Regions from separate parts of the Janthinobacterium pasteuri genome, predicted to be linked through region 1. Evidence: predicted binding sites of a transcription regulator. Region 1 holds the regulator's gene; the other holds the start of a gene.

Evidence for each region. Region 1 encodes sigma-54, which starts transcription at its own class of promoters, with help from an activator protein. Its sites were predicted from a motif close to TGGCANGNAANCTGCTTT; they were not measured.
Region 2: ACQ4WN_RS11540 (urease accessory protein UreD) is a predicted target of sigma-54. The motif match lies at 2,372-2,389, and genes of this name have one in related genera.

Annotation. Positions count from the first base shown of each region.
Region 1 covers NZ_JBNYXS010000019.1:77,020-85,107, reverse strand. Annotated here, with positions in the region: gene ACQ4WN_RS18780 (PTS sugar transporter subunit IIA) at 1-147, shown strand, start outside; gene hprK (HPr(Ser) kinase/phosphatase) at 184-1,119, shown strand; gene rapZ (RNase adapter RapZ) at 1,509-2,372, shown strand; gene ACQ4WN_RS18765 (enoyl-CoA hydratase/isomerase family protein) at 2,373-3,458, opposite strand; gene hpf (ribosome hibernation-promoting factor, HPF/YfiA family) at 3,594-3,956, opposite strand; gene ACQ4WN_RS18755 (RNA polymerase factor sigma-54) at 4,026-5,504, opposite strand; gene lptB (LPS export ABC transporter ATP-binding protein) at 5,509-6,264, opposite strand; gene lptA (lipopolysaccharide transport periplasmic protein LptA) at 6,264-6,845, opposite strand; gene lptC (LPS export ABC transporter periplasmic protein LptC) at 6,871-7,482, opposite strand; gene ACQ4WN_RS18735 (KdsC family phosphatase) at 7,528-8,061, opposite strand; gene ACQ4WN_RS18730 (KpsF/GutQ family sugar-phosphate isomerase) at 8,061-8,088, opposite strand, start outside.
Region 2 covers NZ_JBNYXS010000009.1:51,001-59,088, reverse strand. Annotated here, with positions in the region: gene ureC (urease subunit alpha) at 1-772, opposite strand, end outside; gene ACQ4WN_RS11550 (urease subunit beta) at 774-1,103, opposite strand; gene ACQ4WN_RS11545 (urease subunit gamma) at 1,135-1,437, opposite strand; gene ACQ4WN_RS11540 (urease accessory protein UreD) at 1,463-2,341, opposite strand; gene ACQ4WN_RS11535 (GGDEF/EAL domain-containing response regulator) at 2,472-4,682, opposite strand; gene ACQ4WN_RS11530 (sensor histidine kinase) at 4,857-7,022, opposite strand; gene ACQ4WN_RS11525 (sensor histidine kinase) at 7,019-8,088, opposite strand, start outside.

The sequences.
Region 1 (8,088 bases):
ACCCAGCAACATCTGGAAATCCTGTCGGAAATCGCCGAAATGTTTTCCGACGATGCCTTCCGCACGGCGCTGGCCACGGATCCGGAACCGAAATCCGTGCATTCGCGCATCGTCAATTGGCAACCCAGTCTGCAAGCGGCGGGTTAAACTTCAGGTATTCCTCCACTCCTGAAGAAGACTGCCATGTTGCAAACGCCGCTGACGATACAACGCCTGTACGACGATAATCGTGAAAGTCTGCAACTGGGCTGGTTCGCCGGCTTCCCCGGCGGCGAGCGCCTGATCTCGGGCGACGTTTCGTCGGCCGCCGACCAGGTGGGCCACTTGAACCTGATCCATCCGGGCCGCATCCAGGTCTTCGGCCACCAGGAAATCAATTACTACCAGCGCCTGAAGGTCAATACGCGCACCCACGTGATTGGTGAACTGATCGCTGGCGGCCCGCCCGCGCTGATCATCGCGCAGGGGCTGGAAACCCCGCCCGACATCCTCGCCATCTGCGACGAGCAAAACATTCCCCTGTTCTCCACCCCGCTGCCTGCTGCGCAAGTGATCGACTTCCTGCGCGTCTACCTGTCGAAAAAGCTGGCGCAGCGCATCATCATGCATGGCGTGTTCATGGACGTGCTGGGCGTCGGCGTGCTGATCACGGGCGATTCCGGCCTGGGCAAGAGCGAGCTGGGCCTGGAACTGATTTCGCGCAGCCACGGCCTGGTGGCCGACGACGCCGTGGAATTCTCGCGCATCGCGCCGAACATGATCGAAGGCCGCTGCCCGCCCCTGCTGCAAAACCTGCTGGAAGTGCGGGGCCTGGGCTTGCTCGATATCAAGGCCATCTTTGGCGAAACGGCTGTGCGCCGCAAGATGCGCTTGAAACTGATCGTGCACCTGGTGCGCCGCAACGCGCTGGAAGAAGAAGTCGAGCGCCTGCCTTTCCTGTTCCCCACGGAAGACGTGCTCGGCTTGCCCGTGCGCAAGGTCGTCATCCCCGTCGCCGCCGGCCGCAACATCGCCGTGCTGCTGGAAGCGGCCGTGCGCAATACCATCTTGCAACTGCGCGGCATCGATACCTTGCAAGAGTTCATGGAACGGCAACGTTTGGCAATGAGCGGCGATTAGCGTTGCAAGGAGTTCACCCATGCATGGGTGAACCGTTACGCAGGCGGAGAGCAAGGCTCTCCGAAACCCCTGCTCCACCAACGACTCGCCATGAGTGGCGATTAATGTTGCCAAGGAGTTCGCCCTTACAAGGGTGAACCGTTACGCAGGCGGAGAGCAAGGCTCTCCGAAACCCCTGCTACACCAGAGATTGGCAATGAGCGGTGACTAGTCTGCAGTGGAGTTCACCCTTGCAAGGGCGAACCGTTGCGCAGGCACGCAGCTGTGCTGCGTGAATTCCCTGCTACACCCAGAATTTTGCTGAACCAGCACTACAGTCAAAATTGCAATAATTTGTAAAGATAGTTGCCTCGGGAGCGTAGCGCCGCTCTTTATTGTATGATCGTGCTATGCATATCGTCCTTATCACCGGAATATCCGGCTCCGGTAAATCCGTCGCGCTCAATGTGCTGGAAGATACCGGCTATTATTGTGTCGACAACCTGCCACCGGCCTTGCTGCCCAGCCTGGTGCAAACCTTGCTCGACGAAGGGGCACCGCAACTGGCCGTCGCCGTCGATGCGCGCAGTGCCGAGTCCCTGACCAGCCTGCCGCACAATGTGGCGCTGCTGCGCGACCAGGGGCACGACGTCAAAGTCATGTTCTTGACGGCGACCACGCATTCACTGGTGGCGCGTTTCTCCGAAACACGGCGCAGCCATCCTCTGTCGCACGAATTGCGTCCGAATCAGAATCCAGCCAGCCGCCGCACCCTGATCGAATGCATCACGGAAGAGCGCGAACGCCTGTCTGCCATCGAACAGCTGGGCCATGTGATCGACACCTCGGAACTGAGCGCCAACAAATTACGCGCCTGGATCAAGGATATCGTCGCCTCCGAACGCGCACCGCTGACCCTGTTCTTCGAATCGTTCGCCTTCAAGCTGGGCGTGCCGCTGGACGCCGATTTCGTCTTCGACGTGCGGGCCTTGCCCAATCCCTATTACGACCTGGCGCTGCGCCCGCTCGACGGACGCGACGCACCCGTCATCGCCTTCCTCGATGCGCAGCCCAGTGCGCTGGAACTGCTGGCCGACATCCGCGCCTTCATCGAGAAATGGTTGCCATCATTTAAGTCCGACAACCGCAGCTACCTGACGGTGGCGCTGGGCTGCACGGGTGGCCAGCACCGCTCCGTGTACATGGCGGAACGGCTGGCGCAGTATTTCAGCCCGAATGAACGGGTCGTGCTACGCCACCGCGAACGTAGCTAGCTAATCCAGATGGCGCAGCGGATGCGCTTGCGCTGGCCAGACGGGGGCAAAGAAGCGCGCCACCATGGCCGCATCGACCTCGTCCAGGCTGGCAGGCTGCCAGCGCGGAGCATTGTCCTTGTCGACCACCAGCGCGCGCACGCCTTCGAGCACTTCGCCATGCTCGAAGTTGTGGCGCACCACGCTGCGCTCCATGCGCAGGCAATCGGCCACGCCCAGATGGGCGCCCCGCTGCAGCAATTCCAGGGTCACCGACATCATCAGCGGCGAACGCAGGCGCATGGCCGCCAGCGCCTTGCCGGCGAACGCGCTGTCGTCCTGCGCCAGCGAAGCCATGATCGCGGCCACGGAGCCGGCGCCGAAATGGCGATCCAGCGCCGCGCGCGCCGTGGCCAGAGGAGAAGCCCCCGCCTCGGCCTGAAACGGTGCAGCCAGGGTCTTGATGGCCACCGGCAAACCCTCACCAGGCGTCGATTCGAACAGGGCCAGCAGCGCCCCCATCTGCGCCTCAGGCAGGTAGACATCGGCCAGGCCCGTGTACAGGGCATCGGCCGCGTTGATCGTCAAGCCCGTCAAGCCCAGGTACAGGCCCAGCTGGCCGGCCAGGCGGGACAGGAAATAACTGCCGCCCACATCGGGAAACAAACCGATATTGACTTCCGGCATGGCCATGCGCGTGCGGCCCGTGACGAGGCGCAGGCGGTTGCCAGGCCCGGCTTGCGCCACGCCCATGCCGCCGCCCATCACCACGCCATCCATCACGGCAATATACGGTTTTGGATAGAAATGAATCAAATGATTTAAGGCGTATTCTTCCGTAAAGAAATCTTCCAGCAATGCACTGCCGCCTTGTGGCGTGGCCAGGCCCGCATCGTAAAAGAAACGGATGTCACCACCGGCACACAGGGCTTTTTCACTACTGGAGCGGATCACCACGGCGTCCACCTGCGGATCGTCGCGCCAGGCCAGCAGGGCCACGCTCAAGGCGCGCACCATCTCCAGCGACAGGGAATTCAAGGCTTTCGGGCGGTCGAGCACGATGTGGCCCGTGCGGTTGCGGATGGAGGTCTGGACGAAATCGCTCATGGCAGGCAGGAAAGAAGTGAAAGTGCGAACATTCTAGCGCCTGCGCGGGGAAGATTGCGCTCAAAAGATCGGGGCGCAAAAAAGGGCGCAAGATGTGCGCCCTTAGTTGATCACAACTGCTGGAAGCGGGTGGCCTTAGACGGCGACGACGGCATCTTCCTCTGAGTTGTCTGGCAGATGCTTGATCGCCTCTTTACCGTGCCCTTGCACTTTGGTTTTGTACTTCATCACTTGCCTGTCCAGTTTGTCGATCAGGATATCGATGGCGGCATACAGGTCGTGCGCCAGACTTTCCACATAGACAGTTTTTCCACTCAGGCGCAAATTGACTTCGGCCTTTTGACGTTTTTCTTTCTCTTTGAGGTTATCCACGGTCAGAATCACGGCAATATCGATGACTTGATCGAAATGACGTTTCACGCGCTCCAGCTTCGTTTGTACGTATTCACGAATGGCTGGTGTGACTTCGAGATGATGTCCGCTGATGGTGAGATTCATACACACTCCTAAAGATGATCGGGTTCGTGCGGTCTATTGACTCCGGCCCGCAGAGGAACCGAAAAAAACTTACAAACACTTACGCAGGCTCACTGGCGGAATTTTCAACGCTTCCCGGTATTTGGCAACAGTACGTCGCGCAATCACCATGCCTTGTTCCCCCAGCATGTCCGCAATCTTACTGTCGGATAAAGGATTTTTAGGGTCTTCTGCTCCTGTTAGTTGCACGATCAATGCCCGTATCGCCGTCGATGACGCTTCGCCCCCCGCTTCGGTGGCGACGTGGCTACCAAAGAAATATTTCAACTCGAACATGCCATGCGGGGTGAGCATGTACTTTTGAGTTGTTACCCGCGAGATAGTACTCTCGTGTAAACCCAGTGTATCAGCTATTTCACGGAGCACAAGGGGACGCATGGCAACGGCCCCATGCGAGAAAAAGTTCTTTTGTCTTTCTACTATCGCCTGCGCCACGCGCAAGATCGTGTCGAAACGCTGGCGCATATTCTTGATCAGCCATTTGGCTTCCTGCAACTGTGCGCCCATGGCGCCCTCGCCTTTGCCCTGCTTCAACAAGTTGGCGTACATGGCATTGACGCGCAGGCGCGGCATGACATCGTTGTTCAGGGTGACTTGCCAGCCATTGCGCGCGCGCTTGACGAGGACGTCGGGCACCACGTAATCGGACACGTCCGAAGCGAAGACGGCACCCGGATGCGGATTGCACTGGCGAATCACGGTCTGCGCTTCGCGCAAGTCTTCATCGTCGCAATCGAGGGCTTTTTTCAGCTTGTTGAAATCGCGTTGGGCAAACCAGGTCAGGTGCTTTTCCACGATAACGAGGGCCATGCGCCGCGTCACCATGGCGATGTGCGGCAAGCGCTTGATTTGCAGCGCCAGGCATTCGGATGCATTGCGCGCGCCCACGCCGGGCGGATCGAAACTTTGCAGCAGGGACAACGCCGTGCGCATCTCGTCGGCGTCGATTTCCAGCTCTTGCGGCAAACGCGCCAGGATGTCGTCGAGCGACTCTTCCAGGTAGCCATTGTCGTCGAGCGCGTCAATGATCAGCTCGACCAGCGCGCGGTCGCGCAATTCGAGCACCGTCACGCGCATCTGCTCCATCAAGTGTTCGCGCAGGGTGCAGTGGTGGGCTTCAAGTTGCGGACGGGAATCTTCGTCGTCGGGCGCCTTGCCGCGGCTCGCCTCGCTCCAGTCGCTGTCGCCGCCATCGGCTGCGGCAGGGCTGTCGCCAGCCTCGCCATCAAAGGTTTCCGCTTCGGCCGGCGCGGCGGGTGCCTCCTGGCCTGGCGGCTGGGGCGGTGCTTCGGCCGGCGCGGCCGTGGAACTCAAGGCGCCGTCGGACAGCAGGCGCAGCGAACGGTCGAGCGGATCGTCGAGGCGCTCAAGCAAGGGATTGTCTGTCAGCAGCTGCTCCAGCTCCTGGTGCAATTCCAGGGTAGACAATTGCAACAGGCGTATCGATTGCTGCAACTGCGGCGTCAGTGCCAGGTGCTGCGAAGTGCGCAGCTGCAATGATTGTTTCATTGGCTCACATACGGAAGTGTTCGCCCAGATAGACCCGGCGTACCGACTCGTTCGCGATGATGTCGTCGGGGCGTCCCGACGCCAGCACCGAGCCCTGGTTGATGATGTAGGCACGGTCACAGATACCCAGCGTCTCGCGCACATTATGATCGGTGATCAGGACGCCGATATTGCGTTCCTTCAAGAAGCGCACGATACGCTGGATCTCGATCACGGCGATAGGGTCGACACCGGCGAACGGCTCGTCGAGCAGCACGAAACGCGGGTCGGTGGCCAGCGCGCGGGCGATTTCCACGCGGCGCCGCTCGCCACCCGACAGGGACAGCGCCTGGTTCTCGCGCAACTTTTCAATCTGCAGGTCGGCCAGCAATTTATCCAGGCGCTCCTCGATCTCGGCCTTCTTCAGGGGACGGCCTTCGACGGTCTGGATTTCCAGTACGGCGCGGATATTGTCCTCCACCGTCAGCTTGCGAAACACGGACGCTTCCTGCGGCAGATACGACAGGCCCATCTGCGCGCGGCGGTGGATGGGCAGGCGGGAAATATCCACGCCGCTGATATCGATGGTGCCGCCGTCCGACGGCACCAGGCCGACGATCATGTAAAACGAGGTGGTCTTGCCGGCGCCGTTCGGGCCCAGCAAACCCACCACTTCGCCGCATTCGACTTGCAGCGAGACATCATGCACGACTTGCCGCTTGCCATAGGTTTTTTGCAGTCCGCGAACGATCAGGGTGCTGCCGCAACGAGTATTGTCCATTATTTATTTCCTGACGCGGGCGTGGCCGGCGCCTTCTCCGCCGCCGGTGCCTTGGGCTTCGGCTGGATCACCATGCGCACGCTGCCGCCATCCGGGGTGCTGGTGCCGCTGTTGGAATTTTCCATCGCAAATTCTTCCTTGCGGCTGTCATACGAGATGAAGGCGCCATTGGCCACGTCGGTCGCTTTCGAGCCTTCCAGGCGCGTCAGCTTGGCCTTGGAAAACAGTTTCACCACTTCCGTCTTGTTGTTGTATTCCACGCGCTCCGCCTCGCCCTCCACCCACAGGTCGCCCGCGCCATCGCGCTTCTGGCGGAAGGTGGCCAGCTTGCCGGGATCGGCCCAGAAGGTAATGAACTGGTAGCCTTGCGGATCTTCCGTGATCAGGGCCCGGCCCGCCTTCATGGTCAAGGTACCCTTGACCAGCACGACGTCGCCCGTCAGCGTACGCACCTGTTTGACGTCATCGACGTGGCCGCTACGTGCCGTGATGACGGCTTCCTTCTCGGAATCGGCCTTCTCGGCATGCGCCACGCCCATCATGGTCAGAGAAAATACGGTCAACAGCAAGATGTTCTTCATAGTATGGTTTCCTTGTTTCATTCTGTCATTTTGCCGCCGCGGCCGGGCGCGGTTTCGGCGGGAGGACCATGCGCAGCGCATTCTGCACTTCCACCACGCCGGTGGCGTTATTGGCCTTCATGCCTATGCCATTCATGCGCGAGGCGCCCGTCAGGATATCGACAGGCACGTCCGTTTCCATTCTTTCCTCATCCGGGAACACCGTCAGCGCTTCCGTCTTGACTGTCAGGTTCTGCGCCTTCGGACTGGCCACGCGGTCAATCACGACTTTGCGGTGCAGTTGCAGCCGGGTATTGTCCTGGTCGATATGCGCCAGTTCCGCATTCATGTTCATCGGCGGCATGCCTGGCGTGAGCTTGCGCACGAACGGCTGGTCGATATCGGATGAATCGTCCAGCGGATAATGCGTGAGCTTGATGCCCGACACGATATAGCTGGGTTTGCCCGTCAAGTCCATGCGCACCAGGCTGAAATTGGTGATGAAATAGTCTGGCTCATCCTGATGCTTGCTGGCCGTGATGTCCTGGGCATTCTTGTTCATCACTTCCAGCAGCCAAAAACTGCCCAGCGCAAAGACGACGGCCCCCAGCACGGTAAAAATCATGCGCCAGCGATGGGCGCCTCCTGGCTTACGCATAGGATTTCACTCTTTCAAATGTCTCTGGCGGCGAGGCGGTACGCATCATTCCAGGAACGGCGCCATGACGCGCGCATAGTTGTCCTGGGCGCGCAGCACGAATTCACAGATCTCGCGCACCGCGCCGCGGCCGCCGCCAGCCTGCGTCACATGGTGCGCCAGGCCCTGCACTTCCGGACGCCCGCCTGGCACGCTGACGGCAAAGCCCACGCGGCGCAGGATGGGCGCATCGATGACATCATCGCCGATATAGCCGCATTGCTCTTCCGTCAAGCCCGTCAGCGCCAGCAATTCGCGAAATGGCGTCAGCTTGTCGTGACCGCCCTGGTGCACATGGGTAATGCCCAGGTCTTGCGCGCGGCGCGCCGTGATGGCCGAGCGGCGCGCACTGATGATGGCCGTCTGCACGCCCGATTCCTGCAGCAGCTTGATGCCCAGGCCATCATACACATTAAACGTTTTCATCATCTCGCCATCGGGGCCGAAATGCAGGCTGCCGTCGGTGAGCACGCCATCGACGTCAAAAATCATCAGTTTGACCTTGGCCGCCCGCGCCAGGTTGTCCGCAACACTGTCCATCAGATCACCTTCGCTTGCGTCAGATCA
Region 2 (8,088 bases), on a different contig from region 1:
GCTCCAAAAAACCGCCCTCGTTGAGAGTGTCGCTGTGCAGCGCCACCTGCACGTCCATGCGGTCCGCGACGGACAGGCAGTTGTCGATGGCGGCCGGCGTGCTGCCCCAGTCTTCATGCAATTTGAGGCCGATGGCGCCCGCGCGTACCTGCTCTTCCAGCGGCAGCGGCAAACTCACATTGCCCTTGCCCATGAAGCCCAGGTTCATCGGGAAGGCGTCGGCGGCCCCCAGCATGGCGTGCAAATGCCATGGCCCCGGGGTGCAGGTAGTGGCGGCCGTGCCTACGGCCGGCCCCGTGCCACCGCCCAGCATGGTCGTCACGCCGCTCATCAGCGCTTCCTCGATCTGCTGCGGGCAGATGAAGTGGATATGCGTGTCGACGCCGCCTGCCGTGACGATCAGGCCTTCGCCGGCGATGATCTCGGTCGCGCCGCCGATGGGCAGGGTCACGCCGGGCTGGATGTCCGGGTTGCCCGCCTTGCCGATGCCGAAAATTAAACCGTTTTTCAGGCCGATATCGGCTTTCACGATGCCCCAGTGGTCGAGGATGACGGCATTCGTGATGACGGTATCCATCACCTCGGCCGCGCAGCGCTGCGACTGCCCCATGCCGTCGCGGATCACCTTGCCGCCGCCGAATTTCACTTCTTCGCCGTAGATCGCGTAGTCATGCTCGATCTCGATGAACAATTCCGTGTCGGCCAGGCGGATACGGTCGCCCTTGGTGGGGCCGAACATTTCGGCGTATGCGCTGCGGGCAATGCTGGCCATCTCAATCCTTTCCCGGTGGAGTGTCTTGCAGTTCGCCCATGACTTCACCATTGAAGCCGTAGACCTTGCGCTCCCCCGCCAGCGCCACCAGTTCCACCGTGCGCTGCTGGCCCGGTTCGAAACGCACGGCGGTGCCGGCCGTGATGTTCAAACGCATGCCGTAGGCGCGCCAGCGCTCGAAAGCCAGCGCCGGATTGACTTCAAAAAAGTGGAAGTGCGAGCCGACCTGTATCGGCCGGTCGCCCCGGTTGGCCACCACCACGGTGGCCGTGGCGCGCCCGGCATTGAGGCTGATTTCGCCTTCTTCCAATTTGTACTCGCCTGGGGTCATGATGGGACTCCTGTCAATATCGCATGGATGCTTACACTATCGGATGATGCACGGTCACCAGCTTGCTGCCATCGGGGAAGGTCGCTTCCACCTGGATGTCGGGAATCATCTCGGCGATGCCATCCATCACGTCGGCGCGCGAGAGTATTTTGGTACCGTCCGACATCAGCTGCGCCACCGACTTGCCATCGCGCGCGCCTTCCATGATGGCGGCGCTGATCAGGGCCACCGCTTCCGGATAATTCAATTTCAAGCCGCGCGCCAGGCGCCGTTCGGCCAGCAGCGCGGCAGTAAAAATGAGCAGCTTGTCTTTTTCGCGGGGCGTCAGATCCATGGTTTTCCTTGCGCTTCTTTCCTGATCAAGTGTTCCAGATGCGGGGCACGACGGCGTCGCGTCCCAGCATGGCGGGGCGCAGCAACTGCCAGGCGGCCAGCATGATCGTGCGCGCCGCCTCGCTGTCGCCGCACAGCAGGCGCACCACCACGAGAGATTTCATCTGCGTGGCGCCAAACACGGCGCCAGCCGGCACGGCGATCTCGCGCACGGCGGCCAGCACGGCGGCCAGCACGGCGGGGGAAACGGGTGTGCCAACGGCGATCAGGGTGGCGCACACCGTGTGGCCCCCCAGACCCAGTGGGCTGGCCATCAGCGCGCCGCCGGCGGCCAGCACACCCTGCTCCCACCACAGCAGCTTGTCGCCGCGGCGGATCTGCACCTGCTGGGCGATGCTGCCCGTGTTAAAAATTTCACCAGAGGCGCTGCGGCCCAGGCAGACGATGTCGCAGCCGATGTAGCTGGCGTCCGCCGCCAGTTCCACTTCGTGGTGCAGGCGCACGCAAGCCTGGTCGAAGAAAATGCTTTCCTGCGGCAGCCACTCGATGGCAGCGCCGCTACCGGCGCGCAGCACGATGTGCTGGCCCGAGACGTGGCCATTCGCGCGGTACCACTTGGCGGCGCCCGGCGACGTAAGAAACGCGTGCGCGCCATCGCCCACCGTGGCGTCGACGGCCAGCTGGTCGCCGCCCACCACGCCGCCGGGCGGATGGATGATGATGGCGTGGCAGACGGCATCGCCCTCCGGATACAGGGACTTTTGCACGCGCAAGGGGCCGCTATGCGTGCGCTCGACCAGGCGGCTGACGCCATCGTGCAGCGCAAAACCCAGGCGCAGGTGCGCCTGCCAGGCGCTGTGCGCGCTGGCCTCATTCGATGTAGCTGGACGGGTGCTGTCTGGCATGCGGGGCAATCGCGTAAATAAGCGATTACCTAAGCAGGATATGTGCCAGCGTCAAGGGATGGAACAGTGAGCATTGCGCACCACGCTGCAGCGGATGCACCGGCATGGTGCACCGGCCGCACCGTGGCGCTTAGGCCACCGCCACGGCCAGGGTGCGCCGTTCGCGCAGCAAGGCCGTAAAGGCTTCCGCAGCCAGGGGACGGCTGAAATAATAGCCCTGCATTTCGTCGCAGCCGTGCTCCGTCAGGAAGTCCACCTGCTCGCGCGTTTCCACGCCTTCGGCGATGACGCGCATGTCCAGGTTGTGCGCCAGCGAGATGACGGAACGCGCGATGGCCGCGTCGCTGCTGCTGGTGGTGACGTCGTCGACGAAGGATTTGTCGATCTTCAGCACGTCGATGGGAAAGCGCTTCAGGTAGCCCAGGCTGGAATAGCCTGTGCCGAAGTCGTCGAGCGAAATGCCGACGCCGATATCCTTCAGGCGCGTGAGAGCCGCCACTGCCTTGTCCGGGTCGCCCATCACCGTGCTTTCCGTGATCTCGATACCCAGGCAGGCCGGCGCGATGCCGTATTTGCGCAAGGTCGCCTCGACGAAAGGCACCGTGCGGTCCTGCGCGAACTGTTTGCCGGACAGGTTGACGGCCACCTTGATGCTGCCCAGGCCCGCGTCGTGCCACGCGCGTATCTGCGCGCACACGCTTTCCAGCACCCATTCGCCGATGGCCGTGATCGAGCCGTATTCCTCGGCCAGCGCGATAAACAGGCCGGGCGGCACCTTGCCCAGCACCGGATTATCCCAGCGCAGCAGGGCTTCCGCTCCCAGCAAGGCACCCGTGCGCAAACACATCTGCGGCTGGTAATGCACGGCGAATTCATCACGGCCGATGGCGCCGCGCAACTGCTGCTGCATGGCCAGACGGGCGCGGATATCGCTGCCCATGCGTTCCGTGAAGAAGGCGTAATGGTCGCGCCCCATTTCCTTGGCGCGCACCAGGGCGGTGTCGGCGTGGCGCAGCACGTCGTCGAGGCTGTCGCCGTCGGCCGGGCACATGGCAATGCCGATGCTGGTGGTCAGCGCCAGGCGCTCGCCACCGACGTTGAGCTCTTCGCGCAAGCCGGCCAGGATGGTTTGCGCCAGCCCCAGCGTGCGGCCCAACAGGGCATCGTCCTGCAGCAGGATCTGGAATTCGTCGCCGCCCTGGCGTACCACGGTGTCGCCCTCGCGCACGCAGCCGGACAGGAAACGCGCCACCACTTGCAACGCCTTGTCGCCCACGGCCTGGCCGTGCGAATCGTTGATGTTCTTGAAGCGGTCCAGGTCCAGGCACATCAGCACTACCTGCTGGCCGTCGCGCAGGGCATTCACGCGCGCCTGTTCGAAGCGCTCGCGCAACAGCACGCGGTTCGGCAAGCCAGTCAGCGCGTCGTGGTAAGAGAGGAAGTCGATCAGATGTTGTTCGGCCTTGCGTTCGCTGATATCGAGGAAGACGCCGATGTAGTTAACGACGGCGCCGTCATCCCCGTGCACGGTGGAGGCGCTGAGCAGGCAGGGATAGGTATCGCCGCTCTTGCGCCGGGTCTGCACCTCGCCCGACCAGCGACCGCTGCTGCGCAAGCCCTGGCGCAAGGCCTGCAGCACCGCTTCGCCCGTGTGTCCGGCATGCAGGCGCATGATGTCCGTGCCCACCACTTCCTGCGCCGCGTAGCCGGTGATACGTGTAAAGGAGGGATTGGCCGTGACGATGACGCCGGCCGGATCGGTGATCAGGATGGCGTCCTGGGTGGCTTCGAAGACCTGGCCGGACAGGCGCAGCAATTCTTCATTGGCGCGACGGATCTGCACTTCGCGTGCCAGGGTGCTGGCCACCTGTTCCAGTTCGGCCGTGCGTTCGGCCACGCGCCGCTCCAGGTTGGCGCGCTCCTGCGCCAGCTGCAGCTGCGCCCGCGCCAGGCGCACGTGCGCATCAGTACGGGCGAGGATTTCCTCGGCCTGGAAGGGCTTGGCGATGAAATCGACGGCGCCCAGCGCAAAGCCGCGCACCTTGTCGTCCGTATCGTGCTGGGCCGACAGGAAGATCACCGGCACCTGGCGCAGGGACGGTATCTCCTTCAGGCGGCGGCAGACTTCAAAACCGTCGAGACCCGGCATGCGCACGTCGAGCAGGATCAGCTCCGGCGGGCGCGCCTGGGCCGTCCACAGGGCCAGTTCACCGTTCGGCGCCTGGCGCACCGCGTAGCCGGCGCCACCCAGCAAATCGCTCAACAACTTCAGCGAAGCCGGCGTATCTTCAACGATCAGTACTTCGCCCTTAGCATTCACTTCCAAAAAATCGCGGTGCATGTAGCAGTTCTCTCAGCTTTGGATGAGGCGCGGCGGTCGATTGCCACGCTGGACAAGACATTTCTTTGCGATGAACTACGTACTATCATCATAATCTTTATTGCAATTTAGCACCATCCATGCGCGGTACTTAGTCCGTCTTTTCATCGAAACCGATGTTGTCAGCCCACACTTTCAGGTAGGCGCCAGCGTCCCTTCGCTCTCCAGCAAGACACACAGCTGACGGTACTGATGCTGGTCGAGCATGGCCTGCAGCGGCGCCACCAACGGTGCCACCGATGCAGGCAGAGTGGCCAGCAGCTGTGCCACCCTGGCCAGGTTCAATTCGCGCAGCGCCACCAGCAAGGCGGCGCGCTCTTCCCCTGCCAGCAGCAGCAAGTCTTGCGCCTGCAGTGCCGGCAGCACTGCCGCCTGCGCCGGCATGGCCGGTGGCGCGGGAGCCTGCACTGGCGCCTGCGCCGCCTGCGCGGGTATGCTGAAACGGAAGGTGGCACCCTGCCCCGGCGTGGACTCCACCGTCAGTTCGCCTTTCATCAACTGCACGAATTCGCGCGAGATGGCCAGCCCCAGGCCCGTGCCATCCTTCGGCCCAGCGCTGTCGGCCTGCACAAAGGGTTCGAAGATGCGCTGCTGGTCCTCCGGGGCGATGCCAAAGCCCGTGTCGCTGACGGCGAACGACAGGCGCCACGTGGCCTCATCGCGCCGCTCGCCACGCACGCGCAAGGTGACCTCGCCGCTGCCGGCGAACTTGATAGCATTCGACATCAGGTTCAGCAGCACCTGGCGCAAGCGCGTCGCATCGAGCAGCACTGCCGCCGGCAAGTCCGCGCAATCGAGGCGCAGGGCCAGTCCCTGCTGCTCGGCGCGTATGCCCAGCATGTCCATCACCTCCTGCAACAGGGGTGCCAGCGCCACTACAGCCGTCTGCGCCTGCAAGCGTCCCGCCTCGCCCTTCGACAGTTCGAGGATTTCATTGATCAGGGTGAGCAAATGGTTGCCGGAGCGGTGGATGATGGCCAGGTTGCGCTTTTCATCGTCCTGCATGTTGGGCGAGGCGGCCATCAGGCGCGAAAAGCCAATCACGGAATTCAAGGGCGTGCGCAGTTCATGGCTCATGTTCGCCAGGAAGGTGCTCTTGGCGCGGTTCGCCGCCTGTGCCTGGCTGACGGCCACCGACAGGGCGCTCGTGCGCTCGGCCACCAGTTCTTCCAGGTGATGGCGGTGGCGCAGCAGTTCCAGTTCGGCCTCGCGGTGCGCCGTGATGTCGTAGTTCGACCCGACCAGGCGCATGGGCCGGCCCTTGCCGTCGCGGAAGATCACGGCATCGACCTTGATGTAGCGGATGGCGCCATCGGGCCACAGGATGCGGTATTCGTGCGTGAACGCCTGGCCGGCGGCCAGCGCGGCGCGCAGGGCCTCCTTGGCGGCCGGCACGTCGTCCGGCATCAGCGCCGCGCGCCATATCGCCGCCGGCGACAGGGTGCTGGCCGCATCGGCCTTGAACTGCGCGTACATCTGTTCATCCCATTGCAATGCGTCGCTGATGACGTTCCAGTCCCAGATACCGATGCTGGCCGCGCCGGTCGCCGTCTGCACGCGCTCCTCGCTGCGTTGCAGCGCGCGGTAGCGGCTGTCGAGCAGCGCCACCATGTCGCGGATGGAGCGGTACAGGGTACGCAGCTCGCCCAGGAACCACGCTTTCGGTGGCGTGCCGAACGCTTCGCCCTGCCCCGCCGTGACGCCTGCGGCATACTGGCCGATCGCCTTCAGGGGCTTGAGCATCAGACACCACATGAGTAGCCAGATGCTGGCCACCAGGATCACGTCGAGCGCCACGATCATGGCGCCGATGCCCAGCGCGCGCTGCCGCAGCTGCTCGTGCAGCAGGGCCGGCGTCGCATACACGGCAACGCTACCGATGACTTGTCCACCCATCGTCACAGGGCGCCGCTGCGCCAGCCAGCCGGGTTCGGCAGACAGCGCGGAAAGGCTGTCGATGGCGCCGTCCGCATTGCGGCGCAGGACCAGCGCCTCCTTACCGATGCCCGGCGTGAGGGAGCTGGCCACCAGGTCGCGCTTGCCCAGCATGCTGCGCATGATGGCCTGCATCTGCTTTTCGTCCAGGTTCCACAATGGCAGTTCGATGGCCACGGCCAGCTGGTCCGCACTGACTGCCAGGCTGCGATGCAGGTGCTGCCAGCGCTGCTCGCGTTCGGACTCGTAAAACAGCACGGCAAACACCAGCAACAGCGCAGTGACGACAAAGGTCAGCGCCACGCTGACGGCCAGCACGATGGATACGCTGCCCAGGCGGGCGTCTTTGGGTGCGTGAAAATTCATGCGTCTTCGCCCTGCGGTTCGCTGGCCAGCTGCGCCAGCAAGGCGCACAGCGGCTGGTACTGGTGCTGTTCCAGCATGGCGGCGATGTGCGCGGACAGCTGCGGCAGGCTGGTGGAGACACCGGCCAGCACGATGGCGCTGCGCCGCAAATCGAGGGCTTGCACGGATTCGAGCAGCGCCTGCCGTTCAGCTGCACCCAGTTGGCCCAGCGCCTGCTGCAAGTCAAAGGCCGCCGCCGGCACACGAGGCGGCGCTGCGGCGCTGCGCTGGAAACGCACGCCCAATTGCTGCTCCAGCATGGCGAACAGGTGTTCCTGCTCGATCGGCTTGCGCAAGAAGCCGTCGGCGCCGGCCGCCAGCGCCTCCTGCTTTTCTTCTTCGAAGGCGGAAGCGGTCATGATCACCAGGCGCGGCTGCACCAGCGCCGGCTGCGCGCGCAGCCAGCGCGTCAGCGCCAGGCCATCCACGTCCGGCATGCGCCAGTCACTCAGCACCATGTCATAGCGCTGCGCCGTCAGCATGGCTTGCGCCTGCGCGCCGCCCGCCGCCTCCTGCAGCTGGAAACCCAGCGGCGCCAGCAAGCCGGCCAGCAGCTTGCGGCAATTGTCGTCATCATCGACCAGCAGCACCATGCGCCCGCGCTGGCCCGGCGGCAGGCGCGCCACGCGGCCCGGTGCCAGCGCCGCGATGGCCGGCTGCTGCAGCACCGGTGCGCGCAAGTCGAAATGGAATACGGAGCCCGCTCCCAAGGTGGAATCGACGCGCAGCTCGCCCCCCATCAGGCGCACGAATTCGCGCGAAATGGTCAGCCCCAGTCCGGTGCCGGCCTGCGCCACGGCGCTGTCGGCCTGCACGAACGGTTCAAAGATGCGTTCCAGATCCGCTTCCGCGATGCCGCTGCCCGTATCGCGCACGGCAAACGCCAGCGCCACCTGCCCACCTTCTGCCGCCTGGCACGCCAGCGACAAGATCACGCTGCCGTGCTCGATGAATTTGAGCGCGTTCGACAACAAATTGAGCAGCACCTGGCGCAGCTTGGCGCCATCAAGGCGCACCAGCGGCGGCA